Regions from separate parts of the Cellulosilyticum sp. I15G10I2 genome, predicted to be linked through region 2. Evidence: a T-box and tRNA genes for the amino acid it is inferred to sense, from the RefSeq annotation. Region 2 holds a T-box; the other holds one or more tRNA genes.

Region 1 (11,559 bases), on a different contig from region 2:
CTCTATCCCCTACTTTTAATGTGGTGACTTCTTCTCCTATTTGCACAACTTCTCCAGCACATTCGTGTCCTAGTATAAAATCACCATTAACTACGAAGTCGCCAATTCTGCCATGCTCATAATAATGAACATCTGAACCACATATCCCAACATACTCGAGTTTAATTAAAACTTCTTTTGCTTTTGGAACAGGGATATTAATATCCCTGGTTTCCATATTATAAGTACCTGTCATATATACAGCTTGATTACGCATTATTTAGGTCTCCTTTGCTTTTAGTAAACTATGTTTTTTATTACTTATAATTATCTTATTAATTAAGGTTACCTGCTTTTTTGTGAAGCTCGATATATTCTTGTGCATTTTCTTTTGTAATAAGCGGACAATCTACAAGAATTGTTTCACGATCTCCTGTTCCTGTCATAAGTTTATAAGTTAATTTTACCGCTTCTTCTGCAAGCGTATAGGCACTTTGAAGTGTAGTAGATGTCATTTCGCCAGCTGCAATCGCAAGACAAGCTTCTGCAGTACCATCAACACCATAAGATAAAATATCATTCATACCAGCGGCTTTTGCTGCCTCAAGCGCACCTACTGCCATATTATCATTCATAGAAACAATCGCATCTATTTCTCCATAAGTTTGAATCCAGTCTTCCATAAAACGCATTGCTTCATCTTTATTCCAGTTTGCAATTTGTTCGTCTAAAATTTTAACATCTGGGCGTTTGTCAAAAAATGCTTTCTGCCAGCCTATTCTTCTCATATCCGAATGCATGTTTCCCGCTGGTCCCATAAGTACAACAACTTTACCATTTTGTGGGATCTGAGCTAATGCCAGTTCTGCATTTTTTGCCGCTTGTTCAACTGGATCAGCATCTATTGCGCCTGCTCTGTCATTATCATTAATACGATTATTAACAGTTACAAGCTGAACACCTGCATTCATAGCTTCCATAGCAGGAGCTACTTGTGCTTCTGAATCATATGGTTGTAAGAGAATAGCATCATATTGGTTAGTTACTGCATTTTCTATATGACTTGCAATAACTTCATTCTTACTTTCTCCATCAAATATATCTACAGTAACATCTTTATAATTTGCTGCAACTTCGTCTTTTACAGCATTCGCTAGCCACGCTGCAAAAGAGTCACTTTGTGCTCTTGCAATATAAGCAATTCTGTATGTTTTTTGAGCTTCTTCTGCTGGTTTTGCATCATTTGACGCAGCTGCCTTTGGTGCTTCAGTTGTACCGCTAGTTTCAGATGTAGCAGCACATCCTACAGAAAGTGATAACGCAAGCATTGAACTCATCATAACAGCCATTAATTTTTTCATACTCTTCATAAAAAATTCCCCCTTAGTTTTGTTTTAAAATTTATATAGAATTTATATAAATTCGCATTATAAAGTACCTCACGTCTTACGCTTACCATCCTTATCCATTACTTTTTCATTGATATTGCCTTGTTTTTTCTTGTCTCTTTTGGTTTTAGAACGAATATCATAAACTACTGCCAGTGCAATGATAATCCCTTTTACAATCTGCTGCATATAAGATTGAACGCCTAGAAGGTTCATAATATTATTTACAAATCCCATAATAAATGCCCCCGCTAAAGTTCCCATGGCTGTACCAATACCACCTGAAAAACTAGTACCTCCTATGATCGCTGAAGTCATCGCTTCAAACTCAGCACCAATACCTCCATTAGGCAGTCCGGCGTTAACCCTTGACATAAAGAGTACCCCAGCAATACCTACAAATAAACCATTGATAAGATAAGCTATCATTTTTGTTCTATTATTATTAACCCCGGAAGCACGCGCTGCTTCTTCACTGCCTCCTACTGCATATAAATGTCTTCCAAATCTTGTGTGATTTAATATGTACCACGTCATAGCTGTCGTTCCAATCATAAAAATAACCGGTATTGGAATAATTCCTATTGAATTCTGACCAAGTGCCTTATACTCACCTATTTGGTAAATGTTTTGACCATTGGTATATAGAAGTGCTGCTCCTCTTGCTGCTGTCTGCATAGCGAGTGTCGCAATAAACGGCGGTGTCTTAAATTTTGTAACCAGCATCCCATTAATGGCATTACAGAATATCCCGACACTGATCCCCACTAACATAGCAATTTGCATTGATCCTGTAAGTTTGTATGCTGCAACTGACAGCACCCCCGATAGTGCAAGTACTGATCCTGCTGATAAATCAATAAGTCCACATATAATAAGCAGTGTTTCTCCAAATGCTATGATCGTTGTAATAGAAATCTGCCTGGAGATATTCGTAATGTTTTTTGTGGATAAAAATACCGGGCTTATTACTGAACATACTATAAACATGGCAACTAAAATAATATAAATGCTGTACTTACTCGTTGCTTTAGACCACCACTTATTTAATTCTTTACTATTCATCCTCTCATCACCCCTTTGTAGCTAACTTCATAATGTTTTCTTGAGTAAACTCTCTCATTTCAAGTTCACCCGTTATCTTCCCGCCTGCCATCACATAAATACGATCACACATACCTATAAGCTCAGGCAGTTCTGATGAAATCATAATAATGCTTCTTTCTTCTTTTACAAGTTCGCTCATCAGTTTATATATTTCATATTTCGCCCCTACGTCTATACCTCTTGTAGGTTCATCCAGTATAAGAATTTCCGGATCACAAAGCATCCATCTGGCTAACATTACTTTTTGCTGATTACCGCCGCTTAATGAATCAATAGATGTTTCTAGCGATGGCGTCTTAACATTCATGCGTTTACAGATCTCGGAAACTGTGGTGTTCTCATCCTTAGTATGTAATCTTCCCTTATAAATAAATTTCTCAAGTTTTGATAAGGCAACATTTTCTCTGACTCCCCGAACGCCGATAATACCATAACGTTTTCTATCTTCTGATAACATAACCATACCGTGATTAATACTGTCTATTACTTTGTTAATTTTTACTTCTTTCCCTTTAATAATGACCTGTCCGCTTTCAAAATAATCAAGTCCAAAAATTGCTCTTGCAACCTCACTTCTTCCAGCTCCCATCAGTCCTGCAAATCCAACTATTTCGCCTTTTTTAATATTAAAGCTTACATCACTGAATATCGGGCTATTTGTTAGATGCTTAACTTCTAATATTGTCTCACCAATAGGTATGGCTTCTTTGGGATAGATATTACTCATTTCTCGGCCTACCATAAGCGCAATAACTTTATCAATGGTAAGCTCATGCGTTGGCTTTGTATCTATCATAATCCCATCTCTTAAAACTGTTATTTCATCTGCTATTCTAAATATCTCTTCCATCTTATGAGAAATATAAATAATACTTACACCCTTTGCTTTTAGTTCAGCAATTTTGCCAAATAATATTTCAACCTCATTACGTGTAATGGCAGATGTCGGCTCATCCATAATAATAATGTCTGATCCATAAGAGACTGCTTTAAGTATTTCTAACATTTGAATATCTGAAATAGTTAAATCTTTTAACTGAGTCGTAGGTTTATAATTAAGTTTTTCTTGCTGCAGCAGTCTAAGTGTTTCGTTTCTTATTTTTTTCCAATCTATCTTGCCAAACTTATTAGTTGGTTCATTTCCTAAGAACATACTTTGTTCTATGGTAATCTCTGGTATGTAATTAAGCTCTTGGAAAATCATAGAGATACCATTTTTCCTTGCTTCTATAGGGTTATTTACCTTTACCTCCTTACCGTCTATGAGCATTTGTCCTTGATCAGGCTGATAAATACCGTTAATAATTTTCATTAAAGTAGACTTGCCTGCACCATTTTCACCACAAAGCACATGAACTGTACCTTTCTTGACCGAAAAGTTAACATTACCAAGCGCTTTTACCCCTGGAAATGATTTTTCTATATTCTTAAGTTCAAGTTTGGGTATTGCCAAATCCATACGCTCCCTCCCTTCTATGTAATAAAGCTATTAGACTTACAACTTCTGAATTCATTCTATCTTTTTATATAAAATTAAGTAATGTATTTTGTTTCTATTGTTTTGTACTTTATTTCTCTCTTAGTACGCCTTAATAATTATTTGTAATATGTTACAATTTATTTTAAAAATATTACTATATCTAAGCATTTTTCTCACCAGAATGCCTTTTCAATAAATTCTAATATACAAAAAGCACTAACGCTTCTTTCGCATTAGTGCTTTTTGTAGTGTATTTTTCTATTTTTGATGTTCTATTGATTCTTTATACTGAGTAACAGTCATTCCCGTAGCCTTTTTGAAAGCCTTTGAAAAATATTGTTGATCTGAAAATCCAACTTTTTCGAAGATCTCTTTTATCTTATACTCTCTTTGCACAATCATTTGTTTGGCTTTTTCAATCCTAATATCATTAATATAGGCTGAAATATTAATGCCTGTTTCTTTTTTAAATAAATATGAAACATAGTGTTTAGACAAATTAATATAGTTTGCTATATCTTCTAAGGATATCTTATTATAATAATGCGCATCTATATATTCCATAGCCCTTTTCATAACATATTTAGAATTACTTACACGGTATTCTTTTATACTTCTTACCGCATCAGTAATAAATAAGTCCAGCAATGACGCAAGTTCCTTCATTTTATTTAAGTTAATAATAAGATTATAGTAGTAATGATAGTCTTTAATATAGTTTGTCTCTCTAAAACACTGACCATACTTTTCAAATAAAGTATTTACAAGATTAGAATAAAATAGTTTAACCTCCAATGAATTTAAATGATATTTTCCAAATAACTGTGCCAACTCTTCTAAGTGCTCTTTACACTTTTCAATGTTTTCTTCATCAATGTATTTAATAATAAGTTTTTTAAAATCTGTATCTAAATTAAATATGCTGCTATTTGGCATATTTCTTTTATTATCCTCTATCTGAGCTTCTTGCACCTTAGTAAAAAGCAGTTTCGGCCCACTTGTATAAAAAAATTCCTCTTCTTTTATTTTACAAGCTACCACCACTTCCCCTAAATATGTGAGATTATTAAATATGGCACTGTATACACCGCTTAAAGTTATATTAAAATACTGCATAACTTTTTCTTGAACATAAATAATAGTCTGCTCTACATTGTTTTGATGCAAATTCTCTCTTGCTAAAAGAAATTGAAATCTTTCGCCCTCTCTATTGGCCAGTATATTCATTTTTTCATTTTGACATATATCATAGATTAGATTAATAATAGCATCATTCATGCTGTCATTATTTTGCTGCAATGCTTCATTTTTCTTCTTTTCATCTTCTCTTATAAGTGTTACAAAAGAAAAGTGGCAGCTATGGGTAGGAAACTGGATTTTTAAATATTCATTTTGCAGTGCTATTTCATTAAGTTTGTTTTTATTTACCAAATCTTCCAAAAGCTTCGCTTTTAATACAACAGCATTACTTTCAAACTGCTCTTTTAAGACTCTAAGCTCCTTATCTTTATCCGGGATTAACTTTAGCTGTGCTTTAAACTTACTCATAGAATCAATCAGCTCTTCATCTTCAATTTCTGATTTAAGAATATAGTCATCTGCTCCTAATTTCAGTGCTTCTCTTACATATTCAAATTCATCATAACAGGTTAAGATGAGGATCTTTACCTGTTTATTGGTTTCACGTATTTTTTTAATAAGCCACATACCGTCTTTATGAGGCATTTTTATATCTGTAATAATCACATCTGGTTTATGAAGCTTATACTGCTCATATCCCTTCTCGCCATTTGAGGCTTCTCCCACTATTGAAAAACCTATGGATTCCCAATTAATGGTTGATTTTAAGCCTACTCTCACTAATACTTCATCATCTATAATTAATACTTTATACACTGACCTTCCCCCTATTCGATTGACGCCTGTAAGTTATTCCTTATGAATCGGCAGTCTGATTAATACCCGTGTCCCTTCATCAACTTTCGATTGAATCTCTATGCCATATTCATCGCCATAGTGCAGTTTGATACGTTGATTAATATTATTAAGGCCCACTGTACTAAACTTATCTATGCCTTGCCTATGGGTAAGTATATTATCTAAAACATCTTTGCAGATACCTGGTCCATTATCCTCTACACTGATATGAAGCACATTTTCTTCTTCGTAGGCCCTTATAATAATGCTCAGTGTCTCTAAGCTATCTTCATCTGTACCATAAATGAGTGAGTTTTCCACAATAGGCTGTAAAATCAACTTCGGAACAAGACACTTAAAGCACGATTCTTCTATCATATATTCGATATTAAACTTTTCACTAAATCTTAGACGCTGAATCACTAAGTAATTTTGTACATAGCTAATCTCATCATTTAGCAATATCTTCTCTTTACCTATACTGATACTTACCCGAAGCAGTTTAGTTAAAGCATTGACAGCATTACTGATACTGGTGCTGCCTTGTATTTTAGCCATCCACTTAATAGTATTAAGCGTATTGTATAAGAAGTGAGGATTAATTTGTGCTCTTAACACTTCAATCTCCATTTCTTTCTTCTGACGTTCTTCTTCTATGTTTTTATTCATCATCAGATTCATATTATCAATCATATTGTTAAAACTCTTACTCAGCTGTCCTATTTCATCCTTACTCGTTATTTCTGCATGGATGTCAAGATTCCCCTTCTCTACCTTTTTCATAAGTTTCATAAGTCTCTCTATGGGGCTTGTGATCATAGCAGCTAAAAAAAGGCCTAGAGTTATTGTTGTTATAAAGTACAGGATCCCTAATATAATAATATAGCCTTGAATTTGCATAATCTCTTTATACAAGTACGCTGTAGGTATAGCCTTAACAAGTTTCCAGTCAGATACATCACAAGTAGAATAGATAGCTACTTTCTCCACGCCATCTTCCTGATAAGAGATATAGCCTTGTTTCTCATTGGAAGTTAAAATACTTTGCATATATAATTTATGCTTAATATTAAGACCTATCATTTCCTTGTTTGGATGACTTATTACATCTCCTAAGTTAGAGCAAATAAATACTTCACTGCCTTCCTCTGCCATTAAACTTTTATAGGATTTTTCTAATATTGATTCATTGATGTCTATTTTAAGGACACCTAATGACTCTAGTGTATTAAGATCAACAATTGTTCTTCCTAAAGAAAAGAAGTACTTTGTAAATTGACTGGATAAGATTTGAGTTCTTTCTATGCTTGTATTAACCCACACACATTCTCCCTTTGTCGTCTCAAGCATATCAAATACTTCTGGATCTTTATCCAACTTAATAGCGCCTACAGAATAGAGCTTATCATCCACTAATAAAGATATCGCTTCTATATCCTGTCTCGACGTAAATAATCCTCTGATAATATTTAAAAATTCTACTTGACTTACATTGCTTGAGTTGTTAAGTGCCTCATTTATTTCATTATTAATAAATACTATATTAGAAAATTCTCTAAGATCTTTTAAAATAAAATCTATATTTTCTGCACCTTCATAAACAGACTGTACCGCTGAATCACTATATTTTTTAGTGATGATTTCTTTAACTTTATAATAATAACTTGTATAAAGAAAGGTAATAGGAATAAGAATACATACTAATATAATAATAACTATTTTAAAACGAAAACTATTAACTAATTTTACTTTGTCCATGATATCTACTCTGTCTTTCATGTTAAATTATTGATTCTAGTATAAATTTTTTGAGCTGTAAGCTCCGGTTCTAAATCATACCGCATCATATTATAGACCTCATCTATTATTATTCTTTCTATATGATAGAAATTTTCTACCTTAGGCCTATAGTATACATTTTCTTTTTTCCACGCTTCTAATACAACGTGAGATTGTTTGATTGCAGTTTTACTTATTCCTTTGCTACTAGTATAGACATTGGGTATCCCTATATTTTCTTCGCTGGAAATTGATTTTCTAGGCGGTAGGCTGCCACCGCCAGATTCTTCCAGAATAAGGGATTGAACTTGGGGCGATGTCGCCCATACAATAAATAGCCATGCCGCTTCTTTTTCTACATCAGTCGCATAGTTATTAATGCCAATACCTGAACCTCCATAAATATTTGCACTTCTAGCGCTGCCATAGGGCAGGATACTATAACCTACATTACCCGCAACTTTAGAAATTGCTGCATTCTCTATAGCAGAAATATTTTCATCCCAATTAAGCATCATAGCTACCTCTCCATTTTTAAAAGCCTCTGCCGTATCATACCAATTCCAATCTCGACTTTCAGGAGATGATACACTGTTAATCTTTTTATAGGTCTTTAATGCTTCTATAAATGCTTTGCTGTTAATGACTATATTATTAGGCTTGTGGGTACCAATTGTACTAATATTTTCATCTTCAAAATAATCTCCCCCGTAAGATGCGAGGATAGTGGAAAAGAGACAATAAAGTGAATTATGTTTTTGTCCCATATACCCGCTTCCATATTTCACTTCACTTTTAGGCACATTATTAGAAATCCATTCTGAGACCTGTACAAAGCGTTCCCAAGTAAATTCAGGCGTTCCTGGTGTCCAATCAAACCCATTCTCTTTCATAAATTGATCTCTATATTTATTAAAGATATCTTTTCTATAGAAAAAAATCATTGTTGTTGTATCAAAGGGTATACTGCAAAGTCTATTTTGATTGATAAAGTATGATTCTATCATAACTTGCTCTTCAAAAAAGTCATCTAATCCACCTTGAATATTTGGTAATAGAGAACTATTATTGTATTTATTAAGATTACATAGGTCGTTACTAAATCTATTTAATGTTTGATAAGGATCTACATAAATGAGTGTAAATTTTCCAGTCTTAGATATAAAGTCAAGATTAATTTTTTGTATCATGCTGTCAAAATCAAGTGCAACAATATTAATATTAATGCCGGTTAAATCAGTAAAGCTTGCTGCATGCTTCGTGAGTATATCAGCATTGATATTGTTTTCTACAATAAAATTTAAAGTTGTCCCGCTATATTTTTTCCAATCAAAACTCTCCGGAACCTCTATATTATAAAAGTTATCTGTTTTAGAGCTTGTCTTAGTTTTATTCACCACTTTTTCATGAGCAATTGTATCTTTCCATAAATCAAATAATATATTATAAACAAATAGACTTATTACTCCTAATACAGCTACTATCGCTAAAAATTTTATGTACTTTTTAACCATAATCGTCTTCCTCCTCGGACTAAATGTATGTACTTATTTACATTTTAGCACTTAATACTTTCTATTATACTCACATATGTTTTATATTTTCAATTGCTAATTATAATATTTTAGTTAATTAATACTAATTTATAAAATATTCTTCTGTTTTAATTAACTCATATACATAGTTTTTGCGTAAGCAAAAGTATCGTACAAAAAAAAACAGATGCATAGCGCATCTGCTTTTTTGTAATAGCGGAAAAGGGATTTGAACCCCCGACACCACGGGTATGAACCGTGTGCTCTAGCCAACTGAGCTATTCCGCCATATTAAATGGTCGCTATAGGGCTCGAACCTATGACCCTCTGCTTGTAAGGCAGATGCTCTCCCAGCTGAGCTAAGCGACCATGCATTAAAATTATTACAGCTAACCGCTTGGCCTATTATACCATAAACCAAACAGTCAAGCTAAACGACCCAGAAGGGACTCGAACCCTCGACCTCCGCCGTGACAGGGCGGCGTGCTAACCAACTGTACCACTGGGCCTTGTAAAAAACTTAAAACAGGGGCAGTAGGACTTGAACCCACGACATCCGGTTTTGGAGACCGACGTTCTACCAACTGAACTATACCCCTATAGTTATTACCTAATGATCCTTCTAAGTATATAGAATATGTCATTGTTTACTTTTCAGGAAACTCCCCGAGTAGGGTTCGAACCTACGACCCTTCGGTTAACAGCCGAATGCTCTGCCGCTGAGCTATCGAGGAATGCATGAGTAGTATATCAAATGTAATGACTCATGTCAAGATATTTTTTATTATTATTGTTACCTTTTAGACTCTTGTCCATTTTTTTAGTCTATAAATTATTTTAAGTAATATATATAGATATATACATTACTTAAGGAGGTCGTTAAATATGTCTTATCAAGTAATCATGCTAAGATCCGATGCCACAGGCAATTTAGTGATTGAAAAAGAATATAGAACTCAAATACCTATGAAAGTTATCGCCTACTTAGCGCTTATCGAAAAGCGAGACTGGATACTTTTTAGAGACTCACCTCATAATATGTTTGGTGAATTTATTTATCACAATCTTTCTTACTATAGTGAACTAGCACCGTATATTTCTAGAAATAATTGTCAGTTCGAATTTGTTTATGAATATATTACTGACTCATCTGAACTCCTACATACAATCTACTATCATAATGATATAGAAATCAGCAGAGAGGAATATTTGCTCTATACTTACCGCAAATATTATGTTGAACGCTGGATTATGGTAGACTTAGCATCAAATAAGGCGCTTGTATTTTTTGAATGTGAATACATTCCCTCTTAAAAGCTATTTTTCTCATTTACCCCTAGTCTATCTGCCTATTAGCTTTAACATAAAGAACCAGATGCATTTTGCATCTGGTTCTTTATGTTAAAGTAGCGGAAAAGGGATTTGAACCCCCGACACCACGGGTATGAACCGTGTGCTCTAGCCAACTGAGCTATTCCGCCATATTAAATGGTCGCTATAGGGCTCGAACCTATGACCCTCTGCTTGTAAGGCAGATGCTCTCCCAGCTGAGCTAAGCGACCATGCATTAAAATTATTACAGCTAACCGCTTGGCCTATTATACCATAAACCAAACAGTCAAGCTAAACGACCCAGAAGGGACTCGAACCCTCGACCTCCGCCGTGACAGGGCGGCGTGCTAACCAACTGTACCACTGGGCCTTGTAAAAAACTTAAAACAGGGGCAGTAGGACTTGAACCCACGACATCCGGTTTTGGAGACCGACGTTCTACCAACTGAACTATACCCCTATATTAAAACTGAAAACACAGATTCACTTATTATGTAGTCTATATTAAACTTATATATTAAGGTTTCTATGTGCAATTCCTTTTCAGGAAACTCCCCGAGTAGGGTTCGAACCTACGACCCTTCGGTTAACAGCCGAATGCTCTGCCGCTGAGCTATCGAGGAATGTATATGATTTGTATAAATTACTTCCTTTTAGGGAAACTCCCCGAGTAGGGTTCGAACCTACGACCCTTCGGTTAACAGCCGAATGCTCTGCCGCTGAGCTATCAAGGAATATGAATACTCTATAAATAGCGTTTTTTGCTATTAAACAACGTTTTGTGTTGTTTGTACTCACAAAACTAAACATAATCAAACTATTTTTACTATTTAACCGTTATCACTTAATAATACATTAATAATCAAGTATCAAACATAATAATAAGCTAACAGTAATCAACTGATTACTTTTTAGTACCTCATTTATTATATCCTCTTTACTTTTTATTATTCATTATTTTTTATTTTTAGGTCAAACCCTCGAACCGTTAGTATTGGTCACCTACATGTATTACTACACTTACAGCTCCAACCTATCAACC
Region 2 (11,559 bases):
ACAGGCTTTGATTATATTGCAGCTTCTTTTATTCGAACAGCGGCTGATGTTATGAAAATTCGCCAAGTGCTTGAAGAAAATGGTGGCAGTGATATTCAAATTATTGCTAAAATAGAAAATAGAGAAGGTGTTGAAAATATTGATGAGATCCTTGAAGTTGCAGATGCCATTATGGTAGCAAGAGGAGATCTTGGTGTTGAGATACCTGCGGAACAAGTACCGGTTGTACAAAAGCTTTTGATTAAAAAAGCGAACCATGTTGGAAAACCTGTTATAACAGCTACACAAATGTTAGATTCAATGATTAGAAATCCAAGACCTACAAGAGCAGAAGCAAGTGATGTTGCAAATGCGATATTTGATGGAACATCTGTCATTATGCTTTCAGGTGAAACGGCTAAAGGTGATTATCCTCTAGAATCTATTCAGATGATGGATCGTATTGCAAGAACAGCTGAGGCAGAAAAAGAAAATCATAAGCAGCACCTAAGACAAGCTTCATATGGCGTAAGTATGACCAATGCAGTGAGCCATTCAACTTGTAATACTGCAAGAGAGTTAGGTGCAGCAAGTATTGTTACGATCACTAAGTCAGGCTATACGGCAAGATCCGTGTCAAAGTTTAAACCAAGTTGCCCAATTATGGCATGTACAACAAGTGAGAGAGTTCAAAGACAACTAAGTCTTGTATGGGGCTGCACGCCTTTACTTATTGAATATAATGAAAAAGACTCAACAGACGATGTGTTTGCGAAGGCAGTTCAAGAAATTGAACAAATGAAATTTGTTAAGCAAGGAGACATTATTGTATTATCAGCAGGGGTGCCAGTAGGTTTTGCGGGTACAACTAATATTATGAAAGTGCAATATGTAGGAGATGTCTTAGCAAAAGGGAAGGGCTATGGAAAAAAGTCTGTAACGGGAAAAGCTAGTGTGATTAAAGTGTTGGCAGAAGCAGATAAGTGTTTTAAAAAAGGAGATATATTGGTTGCAAGTAAAACAAATAATCAGTATCTTCCTTATATGAAAAAAGCCAGTGCTATTATTGTGGAAGACAGTACACCAGAAGAAAGCAACCATGCAGTGATAGTAGGTCAAACATTAGATATTCCTGTTATTATAGGGGCAAGTAATATCGTTGAAAGTGTAAGGAACTCCGTTATTATAACAGTTGACAGTGAAAAAGGTTATGTATATAATGGAGCGATAGAAGGTTAATTACAGGTGGTAGTTACTCATGAGTGACTACCATCTGTTTTTAGAAAATAGCTTTTCAAAAAAATAATATAAAAGTTTTATATATAACATTAATTTCTCTAGAAATTTTATAATAGATAGTTTAAAATAGACTAATGATTACTTTAACATCAAGGAGAGAAAAAATGAAAACGCAAAACACACCAGGATTTTTGAAGACAAGACAAGCGCTGGTCATTTCAAAACATCTTGATCCTTCACAAATATTAGTGATAGGATTTTTAGTTGTTATACTTGTTGGAACTATTTTATTAATGTTACCTATAAGCAGTAATGCAGGAGAAAGCACATCTTTTATTAATGCTTTTTTTACGGCCACTTCGGCTGTTTGTGTAACAGGTCTTGCAGTAGTTAATACCTTGGCTTATTGGTCAACTTTTGGTAAAGTTGTAATTCTGATATGCATTCAAATCGGAGGACTTGGATTTATGACATTAGTAAGTGCGTTATTTCTTGTTGCAAGAAAACGTATTTCTTTAAAAAATAGACTGATTATGCAAGAGGCGCTCAACCAGGATAAAACAGCAGGCATTGTAAGATTTACAAAAAATATTATTATAGGTACATTCTTAGTTGAAGCCATAGGGGCGTTATTATTGGCCGTTGTATTTGTTCCTGAACATGGTTTTTTAAAGGGTATGGGCTATGCTGTATTCCATTCGATATCTGCATTTTGTAATGCAGGGTTTGATATTGTAGGAGATAATAGTTTAACACCTTATGTAGGTAATACTATGCTTAACTTTACAGTTATGGGACTGATTGTCCTAGGGGGATTAGGTTTTAGTGTTTGGCTGGATACTTATAAGACAATCAAGCTTAAGCTAAAGTCTTCAGAAAACTTTACTTGGAAACAAGCTTTTTATAAGCTTACTTTGCATACTAAATTAGTATGGGTTATTACTTTAGCTCTGCTTATAATTGGTTTTGTGTTTTTCTTTGTTGCAGAGTTAAATAATATGAATACGTTAGGTGATTTATCTTTTAAAGAAAAAATTTATGCGGCAATGTTTCTATCAGTTACACCACGTACTGCTGGGTTTAATACGATTACGACAAGTGAACTTACGACAGCTTCTAAAATCATGACGATGCTCATGATGTTTATTGGAGGTTCACCAGCAGGAACAGCTGGTGGTATAAAGACCGTTACTGCTGGCGTACTCATGCTATGTGCAATATGTACGATTAGAGGGAAACAACATACAGTTATATTTAAAAAGAAAATTCCTTTTCAAATTATTGCAAGGTCAATGGCAATTATTATGATTGCTATAGGTGTTGTGATCAGTGTACTTATGGTACTTTCGTTTACAGAAAGTGCAAGTTTTATGGAACTGGTATTTGAGGTCATATCTGCATTTGGCACAGTAGGGCTTTCTCTTGGAATTACATCTAATCTTACTTTTATAGGAAAACTTATTATTATAGTCACGATGTTTATAGGAAGACTTGGACCTATAACAATGGCTGTAGCACTTATGATTAAACAAAGCAAAGACAAAGGAACTATTCAATATGCAGAAGAACGCGTATTAGTTGGTTAAAGTTTAAGGAGGATAAAAAAGTGAAAGCAAAACAATTTGTTGTATTTGGTCTAGGAAGATTTGGTGCCAGTGTTGCTCTGACTCTTTCAGAGGCTGGATATGAAGTTATGGCAGTAGATACATCAGAAGAAAAAGTACAAGAAATATCTGCATTTGTAACCCATGCGGTACAAGCAGATGCGATAGATATGGATACGCTGAGGTCACTCGGTATTCGTAATTTTGATGTAGGTATTGTAGCAATAGGTAAAGACATTCAATCAAGTATTATGATTACTTTATTACTTAAAGAAATAGGACTTCCTTATGTGGTAGCTAAGGCTAGTACAGAGGTTCATCAAAAAGTCCTGCAAAAACTTGGAGCAGATCGTATTATTTTGCCAGAGCATGAAATGGGTAAACGTATTGCTGCAAATCTTATTGCGGGAAGTATTATCGACTATATAGAGCTTTCACCAGATTATAGCATTATGGAAATGGCTATTCTTCCGGAATGGAGCAATAGTACAATAAAAGATTTGAATGTACGTGGTAAATACGGTATTAATATTATTGCGGTTGAACATAAAGGCGGAATAAATGTATCTCCAGAACCAGATTATGTTTTATCTCCAGAAGATATACTTGTGGTAGTAGGAGATAATAAAGCCCTTCAAGCATTAGAAGCTAAACGTCATGCAAAATAATAGTGTTTCCAGTATGCAAAACCCTATTATTAAAAGTATTTTACAGCTTCAAAAGAAAAAAACAGTACGAAGGAAAGAAAATCTATTTATAGTCGAAGGGATTAGATCTATTCAAGAAATACCTGCAAATTATCAAGTGAGATATTTAATCACTACACCTGAATTAGCTCTGCCCAAAACACCTGCTTTAGAAGAAAAAAAATGTCTTGTTGTAACAGAGGAAGTCTATAAAGCTATAAGTGATACGACAACGCCACAAGGAGCTATGGCAGTAGTAGAAATGCCAGTGACAAAGTTGACAGATCAAAACTTTGATAAACGGGGAATGTATTTGCTGTTAGAAAATATTCAAGATCCAGGTAATTTAGGAACGATTATAAGAACAGCGCATGCATTTGGTGTTAAGGCAATATTTATTACAAAAGGATCAGTAGATTTATATAGTCCTAAAGTAGTACGTGCTACAATGGGTTCTTTATTTCATCTACCTATATATATTGATTATGAAGCGGAAGATTATATCACACATTTAAAACAAGCAAAAATACCCCTTTATGTTACGGCTTTAGAAGAAGCTCAGCCTATTTATGACATCCGTTTCGAAAAAAAGATGACTATTGTAATAGGGAATGAAGGAAATGGTGTTTCAGAGACTGTTAAACAAATGGCAGATTATAAAATGATGATTCCTATGCCCGGAGGAAGTGAATCGCTCAATGCATCTATTGCTGCCTCGATTTGTATTTATGAAGTCATGAGACAAATGAATATAAATATTTAATCATTTATATAAATATACTTATGAGAGATTAGTATAAAAATCTATAATAATGAATACTATACCTTTCTTTCAAAGTGGCATTGAAAAATGAATGGATAAAAGAACTAGGTTAAGGCTTGACAAGTGCTTATAAAATCCCTATAATTTTAAGCAGTAAAATAGTTACTGACGATGATAAGAAGAGTAGCCATTGTGTAGGTTTTCAGAGAGTTAGTGAGGGTGAGATACTAACAACAAAACAGTGAGTGAAAAACCTCTTGGAGTTGCTGACCGAAAGAAGATTTGAGTAGGCTTAGCCGGGTTAAGACCGTTATATCTTACTTAAGGTGGATAGCCTTTGATAAGGAGATCAACTAGGGTGGTAACGCGGAGTGAACTTCGTCCCTTTAGATGGGGGCGGAGTTTTTTTTGGTGTTAAGCAAATAGTTTATCTATGTTTATGAATGTGACTAAAGTAGAAGAGTATAACGAAATAAAAGGAGCAGATAGTATGGAGACAATATCAATTAGAGCACTTTATAATGCACCAGAGGCGTATCAGACAAACGCTGTTACCGTAGCTGGCTGGGTAAGAACAGTAAGAGATTCAAAGACATTTGGATTTATTGAAGTCAATGATGGAACCTTCTTTAAAACATTACAAATTGTATTTGCAGATAATCTTCCTAATTTTAAACAAATTGCAAAACTAGGAGTAGGTGCTGCAATTATTGTTACAGGAAATTTTGTTATTACCCCTAATCAAAAACAACCTTTTGAACTTAAAGCTACAGAAGTAGTTATAGAAGGAGAATGCCCACCAGAGTATCCTCTTCAAAAGAAAAGACATTCCTTTGAATTTTTAAGACAAATAGCGTATCTTAGACCACGAACAAATACATTTGCAGCGGTGTTTAGAGTACGCTCGCTGGCAGCTTATGCAGTGCATAAGTTTTTCCAAGAAAGAAACTTTGTTTATGCCCATACGCCAATTATTACTGCAAGTGACTGTGAAGGTGCAGGGGAGATGTTTAGAGTGACAACGCTAGATCCAATAGACCCACCTAAAAATGAAGCAGGAGAAGTTAACTTTAAAGAAGATTTCTTTGGTAAAATGGCAAGTCTTACTGTTTCAGGTCAGCTTTCAGCAGAGACCTTTGCCATGGCTTTTAGAGATGTTTATACCTTCGGGCCTACTTTTAGAGCAGAAAAATCGAATACACCAAGACATGCGGCAGAGTTTTGGATGATCGAACCGGAAATAGCATTTGCAGATCTTGGGGATGATATGAAACTTGCAGAAGACATGGTAAAGTTTGTGATTAGTTATGTTTTAGAAAATGCAAAAGAAGAGATGCAATTTTTTAACCAATTTGTTGATAAAGGCATATTGGACAGGCTTACGGCGATAGTAGGGGCTGATTTTGGTAAAGTAACTTATACAGAGGCCATTGCTATACTTCAAGCTTCTGATAAGAAGTTTGAATACCCGGTATTCTGGGGATGTGACCTTCAGACCGAGCATGAGCGCTATTTAACTGAGGAGCACTTTAAAAAACCAGTTTTTGTAATAGACTATCCTAAAGAGATTAAAGCATTCTACATGAGAATGAATGAAGATAATAAAACAGTAGCAGCGATGGATCTTCTTGTCCCAGGGATAGGTGAGCTTATAGGCGGAAGTCAAAGAGAAGAAAGACTGGAAGTTCTTGTAGCAAGAATGAAAGAACTTGGGCTCAATGAAGAAGATTATTGGTGGTATTTGGATCTTAGAAGGTTTGGCGGTACAAGACATGCTGGTTTTGGGCTTGGTTTTGAAAGGCTTATTATGTATTTAACAGGTATGACCAATATCAGAGATGTGGTGCCTTTTCCAAGAACTACTGGGTCAGCGGAGTTTTAAAGTGTATACAATAATTTCCATGAGGCTACAGGGCTTGTGAAGAGATTTTAAAAGATTTAAAAAAATAGGAACGATCACGACTTTATTTTAATAAAAATAGAAACGTGGTCGTTTTTTTGTGTATTTTGGGGAGAGGGGGGATATTGGCGAACGTCCGGCGGGGGGATAATAGCTATCTTTCTCCGCTCCGTCACATGTATCCAAGTCGCGTCTAAAGATACTATCCTCCCCCCACCTAGATTATTGGCAAGTTTATGTTTCATTTATAAGTGAAAGTTAAGAAGTGCAAAATTAAAGAAATCAACTGGATGTTTTGAACAAGAACTTACAATTATCTGAATTTTAAGTTATACTTATAGAAGTGAAAATACATGAAGGAGTAAGCTATGGGGGTATTAGAGTTATTATTTGAAAAATCTAATCCAGGACCTGTTGGAGAAATTAACACTAATGGGAAAAAGCCAGAAAGACCTAAGATAGGGGTATTAATTACTAAGGTGGTTATATCAATAGCTATCATTGGATTTGTATTTAGGATTACGGTGTTACCAGAATTAAGTATTGGGTCGGCGATAGCGTTTATAATCTTACTTGTAATATATTGCGTTTTGGGATATTTTATTATGCCTAAGCCTGATTATTCTAATATGGGCTGGTCAGGAGGATTAATTAATAATCCCTTTAGGTTCTCTGACAATATTAACAGATCTCTTTTTGGGCTTCAGATTGTATTATACCCTGGAAGATTTATCGCAGTGACTTTTGTTCAAACTGTTTTATTAATTAAGGGGGAATATAAGTAATGAAAAAGAAGTGGTTGGGATATGTTGTAGCAACAAGCTTTTACAAAGAAAGTAGTGCAGGTGAAGCAAAACTTGTTTAAACTGGGGAGGATAATATATGGTTCAGGAGTTAGATATAGTACTTTATTGTGGATTAATAACTGTAATAGCGGTATATATTTTTAGTATAGGGATGGATATAAAAAAATTAAAGAATAATGGGACGGTATATCTTACGACCACAAGAGGACTAAATGGAGCTATGATAATGGTAGTAATAACAATTTTAAGCTTTTCTATGATTTATACCGCAGAAGGTAATGGTATAGTAGAAAAAAGTATCATTGTTATTTCTGGAGTTATAGTAGGAGGTTATTGGGTTTATCGAGCTTTTAGCATACAAAGATTATGTGAGAATGTTATTATTACGCATGAGTATATTTATTCAGTCAAGGATTTTAGAGGTTATGAATGGAGCAGCTTGGTGCAAGAAGAAGGCACCAGAAAGTTATGGATAAAAGTAGCAAGAAAATCACTGTTTGGAAAAGAAAAAGTGAAGGAAGTTTATTTTATTTTAAAGAATGAGCAAGTACATATGATTGAAGAACTTTTAAATACCTGGAAGAAGTGATAAATGTAAATGAAAATAACATAAAGATATAATGCGAAATAAAAAGAAGGTGAACATAGTGTTATGGAAAACAATGCCAATATGGTTTCAAGAGCTTATGTATAACTTAGCACTTCTATTAATTAATTTGCTATATGTTGCAGTTGCGTTATGTATAATAGTTTGGTTAAGCTGTTTATCAATTAAGATTATTAAATATATTATACCTCAATATAGAGCTAAGGCTAATATTATACAGTATCTTAAAAGAACTATTAATCTATATACAATTGTAGGAGGTATATGTGCTAGTGGGATAAATATATGGTTTAATTATCCTCAACCTGTCATACCACAGAATGTAAAGATAGAAAATATGCGGATACAAGTTGATGCAAACTCAAATAATAGCCTTCTCCCTTATGACCAGTATGAAATAGAGATAAATGAGCAAGAACAAATAGATGAATTAACAGAACTGTTGAATCAATATGTGTGTAGACGTAGCAGTGATTATTCAGCAAGTATATATACGCATGGGGGCGTGATTTGGATTGATGGAGTTGTGGTTGATAAATATGGTGCAAGACCTCTGCATATACATATTACGCCAGGAAATGACCTTCAAAATAGCAGATATGAAAGTGGTAATACAAGTTTTATGTATAAGATACAAACAAGTGAAGAGAGATCGTTAGTACAAGACCTCATTAATTATATTGATAAGAATATAATTAATGATTAACAGAGATAGATAGGTTATGAAGATAATAAGTGAAATACTAAGGGGCCTATATTGATTGAAAAAGAAGATTTTAGGAATAGGGTCTATAGCACTGGCGTCATTAGCATTATTCTTTTTAATTAGTACTCCCTACTACGCACCTATTGGTGATTTAATACTTAAGAAAATAGGGCTAAGTGCATGGAGTCATGGGGATACAGGTTTTCACTTGACATTACTATATGGAATGGTTCTTATTTGTCTTGGATTTATGGGTATGGCTGAATATTTATATAACGAATACCCTAAAACACGTAATAAAGGAAAATGGATTGTATTGAGGACAAGAGTCATCTTGGTTACAGGGAGCAATAAATATGTTGAAATTAATAAAAGTTTGCAGCTAGGTTTGAAGGCGATACAGTTTGTATATGATAAAAGTAAATTTGAGTATGAGTAAGAGGGAGACAAGGTATTAAAAGCAAGTGGGTTCTTAGAATTTAAGAATTATAGTAATACAAACAGAAGTTTCTATGTGAAATACATACCGGGTGATGAATTATTAGGTCAATTTTCGGCTAAGGAGCTTATAGGCTATGAAAGTGGAAAAGAAAGGCCCAAGCTTATTCAAGTGGAACCAAAGTCAACTTCCAAAATACAAGTGGATTTTAATAAAGATATGGTACTTAGTAATGGAGATAAAGGGAGCAGTGGTTGCGGAACCCAAAGCATGCAAACTGTTATCATATATAATGGTCAGGAGCAGGTTAAATTTACAGGTGATCATTTTATGGGGATAACAGTAATGAAGTAATAGAAGATAGAAGTAGCTATTTAAAGGGTTAGCCGGGCGAACCCTTTAATGTAATGTGCAGAATAATTATAAGAAATTCAGCGATACTATATCAATAAAATTAAGTGGGAACATAAAGGCTTTATAGGGAGAGACGTATGAATAATGATTATTATATACCAAAGCATAAGTTTGATTTTGAGGCAGTCGAGAAAATTAGGAATGCAGATGAAGTAAGCATTCAACCCTATCTTCAACAAATTTTTGAGTGGGTAGAAGATATTAACTGGCCTGTTGCAAAAGAGCTGGTAAAGGTTTTAGTTAAATTTGACACTTTAATAATACCATTTTTAAAAGACTTAATTCAAAAACCAGATGGGCTGAGGGAGTATTCATTTTATTATTTCATGCTTCCTTTGTTAACGGATAAGCAATTATCCTTAATAAAGGAAGATTTAGAACGCGTTGCCAAAAACCCCACATCTTTCGAAAAAAAGGAAAATTACGATAAAATTGCAAGGAAACACCTTACAAAAGTAGATAAATGAAAGGAAAATATAATGGTACAGAAAGAGTGCGTAATGGAACTCTTAATAAGTATATGTCCGTCTTTCAAAGGGAAATGGGAGAAGCAGTTAAAAAATATTTGGGATAGGGAGAGTGAGACTATCCTATACACAGACTTATCGGAGTTCGCAAGACATTTAGCAAAGTTAGTTAAGCTTAATCAAGTCGACGAGCTTCCAGCTGTTTTTGATAAAATTGAATATTTACTTCAGCATGGAGATCCGTTTGTTCAAGAAGCAGTTATAGCAGGTCTGTTTGAGGATTTTCAAAATAACTTGCTGTATAATAAATGTCAGTTGGATTTGATCAGTCAATACCTTAAGATTGAAACCAAACAATATTGGACTGAATTAATAAAATTCTGGAGCGGTGGAACACCTTATGATCATAAGCATTAATGACTTCTATAAACAGAATGTCATGGAAAGTATAGAGCAATACTAATATAATAAATATTTATGGAGAATGACTATGAACGATACTAAGATAATAGATAAACTGAAGAGGAAAGGTATCTTATTTGCTAAAGGGCTGACCCCAGAAGAAATTGATGAAGTCCAAGAGAGATATAATATTACCTTTCCTCCAGATTTGAAAGACTTTTTAAGCTCAGCCCTCCCACTCTCACATAATTTTGTTAACTGGAGAGATACAAGTAAAGAAAATATAGCCTCTATTTATGCCAGAATAGATTGGCCGCTTGAAGGAATGCTATTTGATATTGAGAATAATGTTTTTTGGTATGATGGCTGGGGAGAAAAGCCAGATAGTCTTGAAGACGCGTTCAATATATGTAAAGAAGAGTTTAAGAAAGTTCCTAAATTAATACCCATATGTTCACATAGATATATACCTTCGGAACCAAATGAAGCTGGTAACCCAATATTTTCAGTTTATCAAACAGATATAATATATTATGGGGAAGACTTAACCTCATACCTTGAAATTGAGTTTGGATTTAAAAAATATGAACGAATGAATTTTAGTTCTATTAAAGATATTAGATTTTGGATTGATTTACAAGGTTAGTGAGAGCTTAGGATAGCCTCAACCTTTTTATATGAAGTTACAAAAGAGAAGGGATTATGAGGGTTATCACTAAGTAAATGAAATCATAATAACAATGGTTTAATACTTTATAGCATCTTGGAGGCAAACTTAGTGAAGAAAGAATTGTTTAAATACTTGGAAAAAGATTTCCCCGATCTTAATAGTGATATATATGTAAGATACGAATTAGGAGAGCCTTATGAAAATGGCTCAGATGAAAGAATACATCAAGTAAGTTATCGAGTAATCTCAATATTTGAGGACTTATTTAATATGAATGATTTTATATATATTTATATTAAAGATTGGGAAGTAGATAGAGATATTATGTTTGGTGATACAACACCTGAATATTTATATCAATTACTAAATGGTAAAACGCTTGAAGAAGAAATTTTATATGAACCAGATGAAGATATTGATGAAGAGGGGAATGATATAACTATTAATCATGAATATAAAGTTATGTTATGGTATGGGCGTTTGTCAGAAGTTCCATATAAAGAAATATTAAAAGGCATTGCAAATTATGAACAAGGGAGAGAGCCTTCTATAGGACAAAGTATTTACTTTATCAACACTAAAAAAGATATTATATTTAATATGTATGATGATAGGGTTGCATTGTATTTTCAAATTCTCCAGATAAATTGAGATATGTTTATGATAAATATAACAAATGGATTGTCGATTATTGGCGTGAACAGATAGATAGCATTTTTAATTAGCCATAAATGTTTTTAAGGAGATGGTTAATCAATGTTAGGGGCAAATAATTATAAGACAGTGCAACTTATTTTTAAGTTAGGAGGACAATCATAATGAATAATATGGGGGTGTGTTTTGAAATTCCAAATTCTTATGGGAGCTATCTATCTGA

Evidence for each region. A T-box is a leader RNA that pairs with one kind of tRNA and senses whether it is charged. The one in region 2 lies ahead of asnS (asparagine--tRNA ligase), so its partner is inferred to be a tRNA-Asn.
Region 1: it encodes a tRNA-Asn, which carries the amino acid that the T-box ahead of asnS (asparagine--tRNA ligase) is inferred to sense. The anticodon was not compared.

Annotation. Positions count from the first base shown of each region.
Region 1 covers NZ_FMMP01000020.1:50-11,608, reverse strand. Annotated here, with positions in the region: gene BN3326_RS17635 (NAD(P)-dependent alcohol dehydrogenase) at 1-256, opposite strand, end outside; gene BN3326_RS17630 (sugar ABC transporter substrate-binding protein) at 315-1,349, opposite strand; gene BN3326_RS17625 (ABC transporter permease) at 1,419-2,432, opposite strand; gene BN3326_RS17620 (sugar ABC transporter ATP-binding protein) at 2,440-3,933, opposite strand; gene BN3326_RS17615 (response regulator transcription factor) at 4,213-5,850, opposite strand; gene BN3326_RS17610 (sensor histidine kinase) at 5,884-7,629, opposite strand; gene BN3326_RS17605 (ABC transporter substrate-binding protein) at 7,647-9,164, opposite strand; tRNA gene BN3326_RS17600 (tRNA-Met) at 9,400-9,473, opposite strand; tRNA gene BN3326_RS17595 (tRNA-Val) at 9,482-9,554, opposite strand; tRNA gene BN3326_RS17590 (tRNA-Asp) at 9,621-9,694, opposite strand; tRNA gene BN3326_RS17585 (tRNA-Trp) at 9,712-9,784, opposite strand; tRNA gene BN3326_RS17580 (tRNA-Asn) at 9,848-9,919, opposite strand; gene BN3326_RS17575 (hypothetical protein) at 10,071-10,499, shown strand; tRNA gene BN3326_RS17570 (tRNA-Met) at 10,593-10,666, opposite strand; tRNA gene BN3326_RS17565 (tRNA-Val) at 10,675-10,747, opposite strand; tRNA gene BN3326_RS17560 (tRNA-Asp) at 10,814-10,887, opposite strand; tRNA gene BN3326_RS17555 (tRNA-Trp) at 10,905-10,977, opposite strand; tRNA gene BN3326_RS17550 (tRNA-Asn) at 11,069-11,140, opposite strand; tRNA gene BN3326_RS17545 (tRNA-Asn) at 11,180-11,251, opposite strand; partial or broken rRNA gene BN3326_RS17540 (23S ribosomal RNA) at 11,486-11,559, opposite strand, start outside.
Region 2 covers NZ_FMMP01000006.1:295,612-307,170, forward strand. Annotated here, with positions in the region: gene pyk (pyruvate kinase) at 1-1,218, shown strand, start outside; gene BN3326_RS01340 (TrkH family potassium uptake protein) at 1,383-2,804, shown strand; gene BN3326_RS01345 (potassium channel family protein) at 2,825-3,490, shown strand; gene BN3326_RS01350 (TrmH family RNA methyltransferase) at 3,480-4,271, shown strand; T-box leader at 4,434-4,660, shown strand; gene asnS (asparagine--tRNA ligase) at 4,762-6,153, shown strand; gene BN3326_RS01360 (hypothetical protein) at 6,540-6,956, shown strand; gene BN3326_RS01365 (hypothetical protein) at 7,054-7,566, shown strand; gene BN3326_RS01370 (hypothetical protein) at 7,625-8,290, shown strand; gene BN3326_RS01375 (hypothetical protein) at 8,346-8,729, shown strand; gene BN3326_RS01380 (hypothetical protein) at 8,805-9,083, shown strand; gene BN3326_RS01385 (DUF5071 domain-containing protein) at 9,221-9,610, shown strand; gene BN3326_RS01390 (DUF7674 family protein) at 9,623-10,027, shown strand; gene BN3326_RS01395 (SMI1/KNR4 family protein) at 10,101-10,658, shown strand; partial or broken gene BN3326_RS01400 (DUF3885 domain-containing protein) at 10,791-11,407, shown strand; gene BN3326_RS01405 (DUF2691 family protein) at 11,501-11,559, shown strand, end outside.